Thiosulfativibrio zosterae: one gene and its partners. The protein of the gene in region 1 interacts with the protein of each later gene in a pairwise test. Links are inferred from orthologs where the notes say so. Each region holds a gene or a part of one and is shown on either strand. Other genes may lie near its edges.

Region 1 (3,575 bases):
AAAGTTGACCGTTTATGTATGGTCTGCGATATGTATATTGACGATACCGGCAAGTTGGAGCGCACGCAATTTTATCAAGCGGTGATGAACTCAAAAGCGCGTTTAACCTACAACCAAGTGCATGACATTTTACATAACCCCGATAGTCCACACCGTGAAACCTTTGCTGAGTTTTTAGATGATTTGGATGCCTTAAATGGTTTGTTCCAAGTGCTGAAACAAGCCAGAGAAGAGCGCGGTGCATTAGAGTTTGAAACAACTGAAACGCGTATTGTGTTTGATGGTGAACGCAAAATCGAAAAAATCATTCCGGTAGTGCGCAATGAAGCTCACAAGATTATCGAAGAATGTATGTTGATGGCCAATGTCGCGACAGCACGCTTCTTAAAGTGGCACAAAGTACCGATGTTGTATCGCGTGCATGAAGCGCCCGGTGAAGAAAAGTTAGCCAGCTTAAGAACCTTTTTAGGGGATTTTGGTGTGCAGATGGATTTCAGCGAAGAAGCACCAACCGCTCATGATTTTGCCGCGATCGCTCAAAAGGTGCAAGGCCAGCCTTACGAACATTTGGTTCAAACGGTTTTGTTGCGCAGCATGAAGCAAGCGGTTTATCAGCCTGAAAACAAAGGTCACTTTGGTTTGAATTATGAGTACTACACGCACTTTACTTCACCCATACGCCGTTACCCTGATTTATTAATTCACCGTGCCATTCGTCATGTATGGACTAAAAAACCGGTTGAAGCTTTTGAACACTCAGAAGCTGCCATGGTTGGTTTAGGGCAACATTGTTCGGATATGGAACGACGTGCCGATGAGGCCACGCGTGATGCGGTGACTTTCTTAAAATGTGAATATTTATCTCACCGCTTGGGTGAAGAATACGAAGCCGTGGTCACTGCTGCAACCAATTTTGGTTTATTTGTAGAATTGGCCGACCTCTATGTAGAAGGTTTGGTGCATATTACAGAGTTGGGTGAAGACTATTTCCATTATGACAATGCGCGCCATTGTCTAAAAGGTGAAAGAACAGGTCAGGTTTTCCGTTTGGGAGACAAGATTCGAGTACAGGTTGCGCAAGTCAACTTAGATGATCGTAAAGTGGATTTAAAATTTATTTCAGCAGCGAATGCAGAAGATTTTGAATCTAATGATGAGGCTGACGCTTCAGAAGTTGACTCTAATGAGGGTAATGAAAAGCCGAAGCGTCCTCGTAAAGGTCGTAATCGTAACTACCGTGGAAAAGGCGGGCGTTCGCGTAGCAAAAAATCAGTAGGTTCTGGCGAATGAAGCAAGAGCAAATCTATGGCTTGCATGCGGTTGAAAAGTTTTTAAAACAATCGCCGCATTTAATTTATCAAATGGTCTTTGAAAAAGGGCCTATGAATAAACGACAGCAAGCATTACAAGACCAGGCTAAAAAACTCGGTGTAACCTTGTCATTTGAGACGAAAGCTTTCTTTAATAAATTTGAAGGGTTGCACCAAGGTGTTGTCGCGACAGTTGCGAAACAAGACGATTTAACAGAAGCAGACTTGTTAGAGATTTTAGAAAAATCCAGCAATCCTTTGTTTTTGTTTTTAGATGAAGTGCAGGATCCACACAACCTTGGCGCTATTTTGCGAACTGCTGATGCCGTGGGTGTTACGGCAGTGATTATTCCTAAACATAATTCGGTAGGCATTAACCCAACCGTTCGTAAAGTGGCGTCGGGTGCGGCAGAAACCGTTAAGTTAATCGTAGTGAATAATTTAACGCGCACACTCAAAGATTTACAGCAAGCGGGTGTTTGGATGGTGGGCTTGGCCGGAGAAACCGACAAAACCATTTATCAGATGGACTTTAAAGGCGCTGTTGGGTTGGTGATGGGGGCAGAAGGTTCTGGTTTGCGTAAACTGACCAAAGAAACTTGTGATTACCTAGCTGCGATTCCAATGCAAGGCAGTGTTGAAAGTTTGAATGTGTCTGTTGCGGCTGGCGTTGCGTTATATGAGGCATTTCGTCAAAGGAACCTCTAACTTTACGGTCAAAAAATCGCCATGATTTTGCAAAACCAAGAAAAACCGCCCAAACTCATGCAATTGAGTTTGGGCGTTTTTTTTTCAGTCGTTTAGATAAATATCACCGTTTTCCTCAAGAGTCACTTCTAAACTTTGCAAGTAATCGTTCAAGCAAGGGCCTTCAACACACTCTCCATCATCAATTTTAAAAAAAGCATCGTGTACCGAACATTTCATGGTTTTTTCAAACGGATTAACATCAATTTTGTAGGCTTCCGTTAAGGGCACATCCTGATGCGGGCAATTGTTCACATAGGCCCTGACTTCATCTTCATATTTAATGAGTACAACCCCGTGCTTTTGACCCAGTGCCTTAACCACTAGAGTTTTGGCATTGCTGAGTTGTTTAAAGTTAGCAATGGGTTTTTTAACCGCTAAGGGGGCAAGTAAGTTGTCCAGCCCTATTTGTTGGCATTTACGAGCGGCCAAGTCACTGCCATCTTTAACGGCATAAGCTAAAGCTTTTCCTGCGGCAAGCGCGTTAATCACACCTGCATTAAAGACATCACCAGCCCCAAGACTATCGATGACTTTAATTTGCTGGGCGGGATGATGATTGACCGTTTGATTTGGACTTGAAAACCAAGCGCCATTTTCTCCCCAAGTGCAAATTAAATGGGCTTGCGGAGCGGCTTGTCGCATTGCTTTTAAACATTCTGCGCCATCCTTAAAGCCTCGTTGCTTGGCGAAATGGTGTGAGAAAAAAATCACATTGGCTTGAGTCAAGATGGCATCTATGCCAATTCGGTCTTTTTCGACTTCAAGAGAAATGGGCTGATGTGTTAAAAAAGTTTTGGCTATGTTAAGCATGCCTGGTAGATGTTCTAAGTTACGCCCCTCAAAATGCAACCAATCAAAGTCTTCAATTTCAATTTTCGCAAAAAAATCAAAGCTAACCTCTGGCAGGTCGCGATAATGCACAATTGTGCGGCTTCCATTTGATTGACTGAGGTTGATGTAGGAGGTGGGAGTTGCACCTTGAATGAACTTTTGGGTAAATTCGGTGTTAATGCCTCTTTCTTGGAGGGTTTTGGTGATCCATTTTGCCTGATCATCGGTTGCAAAAGTCGTACAAATGGCAACTTCATGCTTAAGTTGGCTCAAGGCATAAAGCGTGTTGGCAACATTTCCACCCACTTGCAGGGTCTTTTTATTAGCCCTGACCTCTGAGTCTTCAGCGGGGTAGTCATTGATACTTAGAATGATATCTAGCACACAATTTCCGATACCCAATATTTTTGACATGGCATTAGACCCCTTAAAAATAGACAATTTTAAATGGCGCAAATTTTAGCATAAAAAGCAAGAGGGTCCGGTGGTTTGCATAAGTGAATAAAGTTTAAAAAGTGCTTGACAGTTGATAGCTCTATATTAGTTTTTTTAGTTAACTTGCATTATACAAAAAGATTGTTAGTTGTTGATTTTAAATGGTTTATCAGGGTTTGTTTTTCTAAATTATTGATTTTTTAAGGGCTGTGAAGTATCCACATTAGCTGTGGATAAGTGTGTGAGTTT
Region 2 (3,517 bases), 160 kb from region 1 along the record:
GAGAGGCTAACGCTGTCTCGGCAAGGATTAAACATGACCAGATGTTTAAATGAGGTTGGGCGAGCCTACAAAGAGGCCACCACAGATTCGGTCAGTGGAATCTTGAGTCTAAGACCGATATACAATTGATTGGAGTTTTTAATATTATTGAGTTTTTTCAGTTCAAGGGTTGAAATGTCGTAGTTTGCCGCAATTTGAGAAAGCGTATCACCCGCTTTAACTCGGTACTGCACATAAAGGACTTCTCCCCAGCGAGGCTCTCTGGCATTTTTACTGACAAAGGATGCAACTCCCTTGGCAATCGACTGAGCCATTTTGCTTTGATACGCATCATTGGTGAGTTTTTTCTCTTCCACTGGGTTAGAAATAAACGCGGTTTCTATCAATAATGAAGGCATATCAATCGATTTTAAAACGGCAAACTCTGCAGATTGAACGGTTTCTTTGTGTAACTCAATTTGATCACCCATCTCTCCTAATACGGCTTTGGCTAATTTACGGCTGGCGCGAATATTGGCTTCGCGGCTTAAATCGCTCAATACAAATGCCACATCACTTTCTTTACCCTTTAGCTTAATGTCATGTAAAGAGGCATTTTCACTTTTAGCCAATAATCTCGCCATCACACTCGATGCGCCATTGGTTGACAAAACATATACCGAGCCACCTCTTGCCTCAGCCGTTGGAAAAGAGTCGGCATGCAACGAGATAAAAATGTCAGCATCTTTTTGATGAGCAATTCTGACTCGCTGATTGAGTGGAATAAATTCATCTTCAGTACGCGTCAGTACCGCTTTAAGGCCGGGTTGTCTATCAATATATTTTTTTAGTTTCAAAGCCATTTCTAAAGTAATATCTTTTTCAAATACCTTGCCCGAGTGACCTATGGCGCCAACATCTTTACCGCCATGGCCTGCATCTATTGCGATGACCACTTCATCTTTGACGATTAAAGGCGTGCCTGCATTCAAAAGCTCATTGGTCGCTTTGGTTTCTTTTAAAGAAGACTTAGGCAATATGCTGACAACCGGTGCTGGCTGAGTCACTTTAGGCGCAGCGGCAATAACTGGATCTGAAGATTTTGCTTTAACAGGTTGCTCTTCTTTAACTGCTGCACTTGCCACAACTTTTGGCGCTGGCTTTGGTGTTGGCTTCTGTTCAACCTTGGGTTTGTTTGCTAATACCGTCGGGGCAGGTTGAGCAACTGGTTTTACCAAACTCGACTTGACATCAATCACTAATCGCTCAGCGCCCTGCTTTGTTTTAGCCAAGGTAAAATAGCGATAGTCAAAATCGTTGCGTAAATCCAAAACCACGCGTGTTCTGCGAGAATCATCATTCACTCTGATGGCTTTGACGCGCTTATCAAAGAGTTTTTTATAATCAAAAGCGATTTTGTTCTTGGCTTTAACAAAATCCACCACCAGTCTGCTGGGGTTGTTAAGCTGCTGAACTTCAAACGAATGATTATCTTTGATTTCGAAAACGACACGCGTATAGGCAGGATCTTGTCCAACACGAATTTTTTCTAATGAGGTTGCGTAGGCTTGCGAGGATGCAAATGCCGATGCCAAGACCGCCAATAAAATCAATAGTTTTTTAATTTGAGAAGACTGTTTAGCCATGTTTCTCTCCCATTTATTAGAATCATTAGAATCCTTTATTTAAAAAGACCTCTAGGGATACATGGGCTAGTAAACAATTAGCGTGCCAAGTGTTTGTGCCAAATAATTAACGACAGCTAAACCGGCTTGACTTTGAGGGGTTAAGGTCAGTTTTCTGCCAGGGGTTTGTGATGTGTTTTCTAAGTGAGTCAGCTCAACAACCATATCTGCCTCAGGTAGCTGGCCAGCGCCTTTTGAAGGCCATTCTATGAGTGCAATATAGGCGCCCGATAACAAATCCCTAAGCGCCAAAAACTCTAACTCTTCAGGGTCACATAAGCGGTATAAATCAAAATGCACAATCGTGCCTAAGGGAGTTAAATAACTTTCAACCAGCGTATATGTCGGACTTTTGACCTTTTGATTGGGTAAATAAGATTGAATAAAGGCTCTAGATAGATAAGACTTGCCGGCCCCTAAATCGCCTTCTAAAAAAATAACCAACCCTGCATCAAAGCCATTTAAAACTTTGCAACCTTGAGCAAACGCTTGTCCGAATCGTGTTGTGGCAGATTCATCTGCTAAATAAAAACTGACTTTGTTAAAATGCATTAATCAACACCAAGGTTAAATTCTAAAAAGGTAAAGATGTTACCAACCCAAGTTCTTGAACCTGCCGAACAACAAATGCTTAGCCAACAGATTAAAGACTGGGGCAAGGCTTTAGGCTTTGCAGATATCGGCATTACCGACACTGACCTGTCTTATTACGAAAACGCCTATTTTAAATGGATAGCGCAAAATTTTCAGGGTGAAATGGACTATTTAGCAAAACACGGCACGAAACGCACCCGACCCGCTGAATTAGAACCCGGCACTTTATCGATTATCAGTTGCCGAATGAATTATTTTGATGGCGATGCCAATAACGCGATTACCCAGCTCCAATCATCCAATCATGCCTATATTTCACGCTACGCACTGCACAAAGATTACCATAAACTGATGCGTAAGCGTTTAAACAGCTTGGCTGAAAAAATTCGTCAATCTGTACAACTTAACCACCCAAACTTGCAATTTCGGGTTTTTAGCGACTCTGCCCCGGTGATGGAAACCGCTTTGGCAGAAAAGGCTGGGCTGGGATTTAAGGGAAAACATTCATTGGTGATTCACCCCAAAGCCGGTTCTTGGTTTTTTTTGGGTGAAATATACCTGAGCATTGCTTTGCCGCCCGACCCACCTTTTCCAAAATCTGGCTGTGGGCCTTGTACAGCCTGTATTCAAGAATGTCCCACTCAGGCGATTATTGGCGATGGTCTGGTGGATGCGCGACGCTGCATTTCTTATTTAACCATTGAACACAAAGGCTCTATCGACGAGGCCTTGCGGCCCTTAATGGGTAATCGCATTTATGGGTGTGATGATTGTCAGCTGGTTTGCCCTTGGAATAAATTTGCCGAACCCACCACTGAGAACGCCTTTAAAGCCAGCCAACACGCACTTGACCAAGCCAGTTTGCTTGAGTTATTAGCTTGGGATGAGCCACAATTTCAAAAAAATTTTGAAGGCTCCCCCATTCGCCGCATTGGTTTTGAACAATGGCAACGCAACTTATGCATCTCACTGGGCAATGCCGAACCCAATCAACAAACGCTGCAAGCGTTAGAAGCTTTAATTACCGAGTCTGCACTGGTTAATGAACATCGACTTTGGGCACTTCAACAACTAAAAAACAGCCTAAAAACAACCAGGCCTGGTCATTTTTTAGTCAAAAATACACCTGCCAAAGCCAAAAAGTATTACTTACCTGCACAAGTCTTGATACGTCCAAATGACTCTAAATCTAAACAATAAAAACAATTGAATGGGTTATCAGGTATAGTCAAAGACTCTAAAAATGTAAGATTTATTAA
Region 3 (3,563 bases), 1.3 Mb from region 1 along the record:
TAAATCACCCGTCGGATACCGATTAGCTAGTGTAAAATGCCTCCTTTGTGAGGCATTTTTGTTTTGGAGAAAGTTGTTATGACCCCAATCTCGAAAAAAGTGGGTGTGTTAGGTGCAGGTCAACTCGGCCGTATGTTGGCGATTGCTGGTTATCCACTCGGTCAAAAATTTGGCTTTTATGGCATCAGTCATGATGAGCCGTCTGCGTTGTTGGGGCACATGTTTACCCAAACAGATGAAGTGGATTCGCTCAAGACGCTGGTTGAGTTTGCCGATGTCATGACCTATGAAAGCGAAAATACCTCAGTTGAATTGGTGCGTGAAATTTCTAAAACCATCCCCGTTTATCCAGGTGAAAAATCTTTATATGTGACGCAACATCGCGGGCGCGAAAAAGGGTTGTTTGACGAATTGAACATTCCCTGTGCGCCTTATGAAATTGTTGATTCACTTGAAAGTTTACAGCAAGCGGTTGAGCATATTGGTTTGCCTGCCGTGCTCAAAACCACCACCGAAGGTTATGACGGCAAAGGGCAGTTTGTGCTTAAAAATGCCGATCAAATTAACCAGGCCTGGTCAGAAATTGGCGGTCGAGAGTTGATTTTAGAAGGGTTTGTGAACTTTAAACGCGAGTTGTCTTTGGTGGCGGTGCGTAATGCCCATAACGAGCATGTGTATTATCCGCTGGTGCAAAATGTACATCACGAAGGCATTTTGCGCTATACCATTGCGCCTGCCAGAGACATTAAACCAGAGATTCAACAGCAAGCCGAAACCTATATGCAAAACCTGCTAGATGCCTTGGATCATGTGGGGGTGTTGACTTTAGAACTGTTTGAAACGTCAAATGGTTTAGTGGCTAATGAAATGGCTCCACGCGTGCATAATTCGGGGCATTGGACGATTGAAGGCGCCATGACAGACCAGTTTGAAAACCATGTGCGCGCCATTACCGGCATGCCCTTGGGCGACACCACGCCACGCCAACCTTTGGCGGCGATGGTGAATATTATTGGTGAAACTGGCCCTGTTGAAGAAGTTTTGAAAATGCCGGGTGTGTTTTTACATTTGTATGATAAGGCTGAGCGCAAAGGCCGTAAGTTGGGGCATATTAATCTGATTGCCGACACGCAAGAACAGTTGTTCGAGCGCTTAAATCAACTCAAAGCTTTTATGCCTCAGTAAATACACCGCAGTTAAACTGGCTAAATTATATCATTTAGCCAGCATAACTGAGCAGTTGGCTCAGGGTGTTGGCTAAATCTGACGGCGTGACCCCAGCTTGGCCCATTTGATTGGCCAGCACATCACCGGCTTGGGCGTGTAATGCCACACCCAAGCAAGCTGCTTCAAATAATGGCATGCCTTGTCCTAATAAACTGACCAGTGCACCGCTCAACACATCGCCCATGCCACCCATCGCCATGCCCGCGTTACCCGCCGTGCAAATTTCTAGGTGTTCACCATCAAAAATCAACGTGCCATTGCCTTTTAAAACCACCACGCCGCCATAAATTGAGTGCAATTTTATAATGGCAGCGACTCGGTCTTGTTGCACCTGTTCGGTGGTAATGGCAAGCAGTCTTGCGGCTTCAGCAGGGTGAGGCGTGAGTATCCAGTTGCGCTTGGCTAAGCTAATATCGACTTGTTGATTTGCCAATAAATTCAGTGCATCCGCATCAATCACCTTTGGATGCGGCAAGGGTAGAATGCGTTGCAAGCAATCCATCGCCCAGGCATCTTGCCCCAAGCCGGGGCCAATCGCCAGCGCGCGACTGGAGAGTAATATCGATTTGAGATGGCTGCTTTCATAAGCCATGAGTTCGGGTAAGGCTTGGGTAATTGGCAAACAATGCTCAGTTTGAGTGACAATTTTAACCAGGCCTGCCCCAGATTTTAAACAGGCCAAACCGGCAAGTTGAATTGCGCCCATCATCGTGTGATTGCCACCAATCAAGCAACAAGTGCCTCTGGAGCCTTTATGGCTGCTGGGCTTAAATTTTGGCAGGGTATTTAGCCAATGTTTTAAGGGATGGTTTTGAGCGATGGGTTTAAAAGACTCATAAAGTTCGTCCGCTAAAAAAAGACGGCTAAATTGAATTTTACCGGCCTGTTCTGGTCCTTGAAAACTATAGAGCCCCAGTTTGCGGCTGATAAAACAACAGGTCAGTTGCGCTTGAATGGCTATGCCCAATACTGCACCGCTATCTGCCTGTAATCCGCTGGGCACATCTAACGCCAAAATGGGGATTTGGCTGGCATTCATCTGCTCGATGATGTCAGCGTAAAACCCTGTGACCACTTTATTTAAGCCTGTACCCAAAATGGCATCGACCAGCAGATCGGCATTGGCGAGATTGGCGGCGGCAAAGGCTTGTGGCTGATAACCCAATGCTAAGACTTCTTGATAGCAGGTGAGGGCATCGCCTTTGAGTGTTTCGGGAGCAGCGGTCATTAAAATATCCACTTCAAACCCCGCCAAAACCAAAATTTGCGCCAGCGCAAATCCGTCACCACCATTATTGCCTGCGCCTGTAACTATGCCAATCTTGCGCGCTTTGGGCCATTGCTTTTCTAGGCATTCAAACGCAAAAAAAGCAGCGCGCTTCATCAGCAGTAATCCTGCCGTGCCTTGGTCTATGGCAAGTTGGTCAAGGGCTCGGCTTTGGGCGGCGCTGTAAAAGTTCATGGCGTTTACACAAACCAAATCAATAGCACAATACCAAACACGATGCGGTAAATGCCAAAGGCGTTAAAGGTGAACTTGTCTAAAAATTTTAAGAAAATCGTCATGGTGAGATAAGCAACAATATAAGCCATCGCAAAGCCAACCAAAAGTGGCATCCAAGAAGTGTTGGCAAATTCTGAGTAGTTTTTCAGCAGGTCCAGTCCAGAAGCCGCCGCAAGCACGGGCAGGGCGAGTAAAAATGAAAATTCGGCAGAAGTTTTGCGATCTAGTCCCACCATGACGCCCCCAACAATCGATGCTCCGGCACGACTGGTGCCCGGAATTAACGCTGCCATTTGGGCGATGCCAATCCAAAATGCTTGGCTAAGGCTTAGGTCTTCTATGTTGCGTGTGCGATGTGTGCCTTCGTTATAGAGTTTTTCCATGATTAAGAAAATCACCCCGCCGATGATGAACATCCAAGCCACGGTGGCCAGTGTGAAGAGTTCTTTAATTTGGTGGTGGAATAAAAATCCAATTAAGCCAATGGGCACAAACGCAATGGCAACATTGACCCACAATTTAAAGTGTTCAAGGCTAAACTTTTCTTTGTAATGCGAAAAAATTGCCAAAATGGCGGCAACTTGAATAATGACTTCAAACGACTTATTTTGTTCGGTTTGCGCCAACCCTAACCAGTCACTGACAATAATTAAATGCCCCGTTGAAGAGATGGGTAAAAATTCGGTCAGCCCTTCAATAATACCTAAAATAGCGGCTTGAAAAATATCCATAAAGTTTCCTTGTTACAGTAAGTGTCTTAAATCGCGTAATTGAAAGCCCATCAAGCTCAAATCTAGCTGCTTGGTGAGGGCAATCACTTTAAAGTTTTCGC

Evidence for each region. The genes of interacting proteins can lie anywhere in the genome.
Region 2: the proteins of rlmB (region 1) and tsaE interact in binary tests that used the Escherichia coli proteins (3 or more experiments, as listed by UniProt). The link is inferred for Thiosulfativibrio zosterae from one-to-one orthologs.
Region 3: the proteins of rlmB (region 1) and THMIRH_RS02790 interact in binary tests that used the Escherichia coli proteins (3 or more experiments, as listed by UniProt). The link is inferred for Thiosulfativibrio zosterae from one-to-one orthologs.

What each region holds. Positions count from the first base shown.
Region 1 is NZ_AP021888.1:1,922,059-1,925,633, reverse strand. What follows is about bases 153-3,152. They hold rlmB (23S rRNA (guanosine(2251)-2'-O)-methyltransferase RlmB), read left to right. Parts: upstream 153-1,286; coding sequence 1,287-2,018; downstream 2,019-3,152. Other genes in these bases: THMIRH_RS08890 (PfkB family carbohydrate kinase), read right to left, coding at 2,103-3,152; rnr (ribonuclease R), read left to right, coding at 153-1,290. Outside these bases: more of rnr, read left to right, coding at 1-152; more of THMIRH_RS08890, read right to left, coding at 3,153-3,305. UniProt on the Escherichia coli protein: Specifically methylates the ribose of guanosine 2251 in 23S rRNA.
Region 2 is NZ_AP021888.1:1,761,435-1,764,951, forward strand. The notes cover bases 455-3,396. They hold tsaE (tRNA (adenosine(37)-N6)-threonylcarbamoyltransferase complex ATPase subunit type 1 TsaE), read right to left. Parts: upstream 2,217-3,396; coding sequence 1,692-2,216; downstream 455-1,691. Other genes in these bases: THMIRH_RS08110 (N-acetylmuramoyl-L-alanine amidase), read right to left, coding at 455-1,625; queG (tRNA epoxyqueuosine(34) reductase QueG), read left to right, coding at 2,253-3,396. Outside these bases: more of THMIRH_RS08110, read right to left, coding at 66-454; more of queG, read left to right, coding at 3,397-3,458. UniProt on the Escherichia coli protein: Required for the formation of a threonylcarbamoyl group on adenosine at position 37 (t(6)A37) in tRNAs that read codons beginning with adenine.
Region 3 is NZ_AP021888.1:662,373-665,935, forward strand. Bases 455-3,442 are described here. They hold THMIRH_RS02790 (NAD(P)H-hydrate dehydratase), read right to left. Parts: upstream 2,690-3,442; coding sequence 1,220-2,689; downstream 455-1,219. Other genes in these bases: THMIRH_RS02785 (5-(carboxyamino)imidazole ribonucleotide synthase), read left to right, coding at 455-1,185; THMIRH_RS02795 (undecaprenyl-diphosphate phosphatase), read right to left, coding at 2,695-3,442. In the rest of the region: purE (5-(carboxyamino)imidazole ribonucleotide mutase), read left to right, coding at 1-3; more of THMIRH_RS02785, read left to right, coding at 79-454; more of THMIRH_RS02795, read right to left, coding at 3,443-3,462; THMIRH_RS02800 (class I SAM-dependent methyltransferase), read right to left, coding at 3,475-3,563. UniProt on the Escherichia coli protein: Bifunctional enzyme that catalyzes the epimerization of the S- and R-forms of NAD(P)HX and the dehydration of the S-form of NAD(P)HX at the expense of ADP, which is converted to AMP.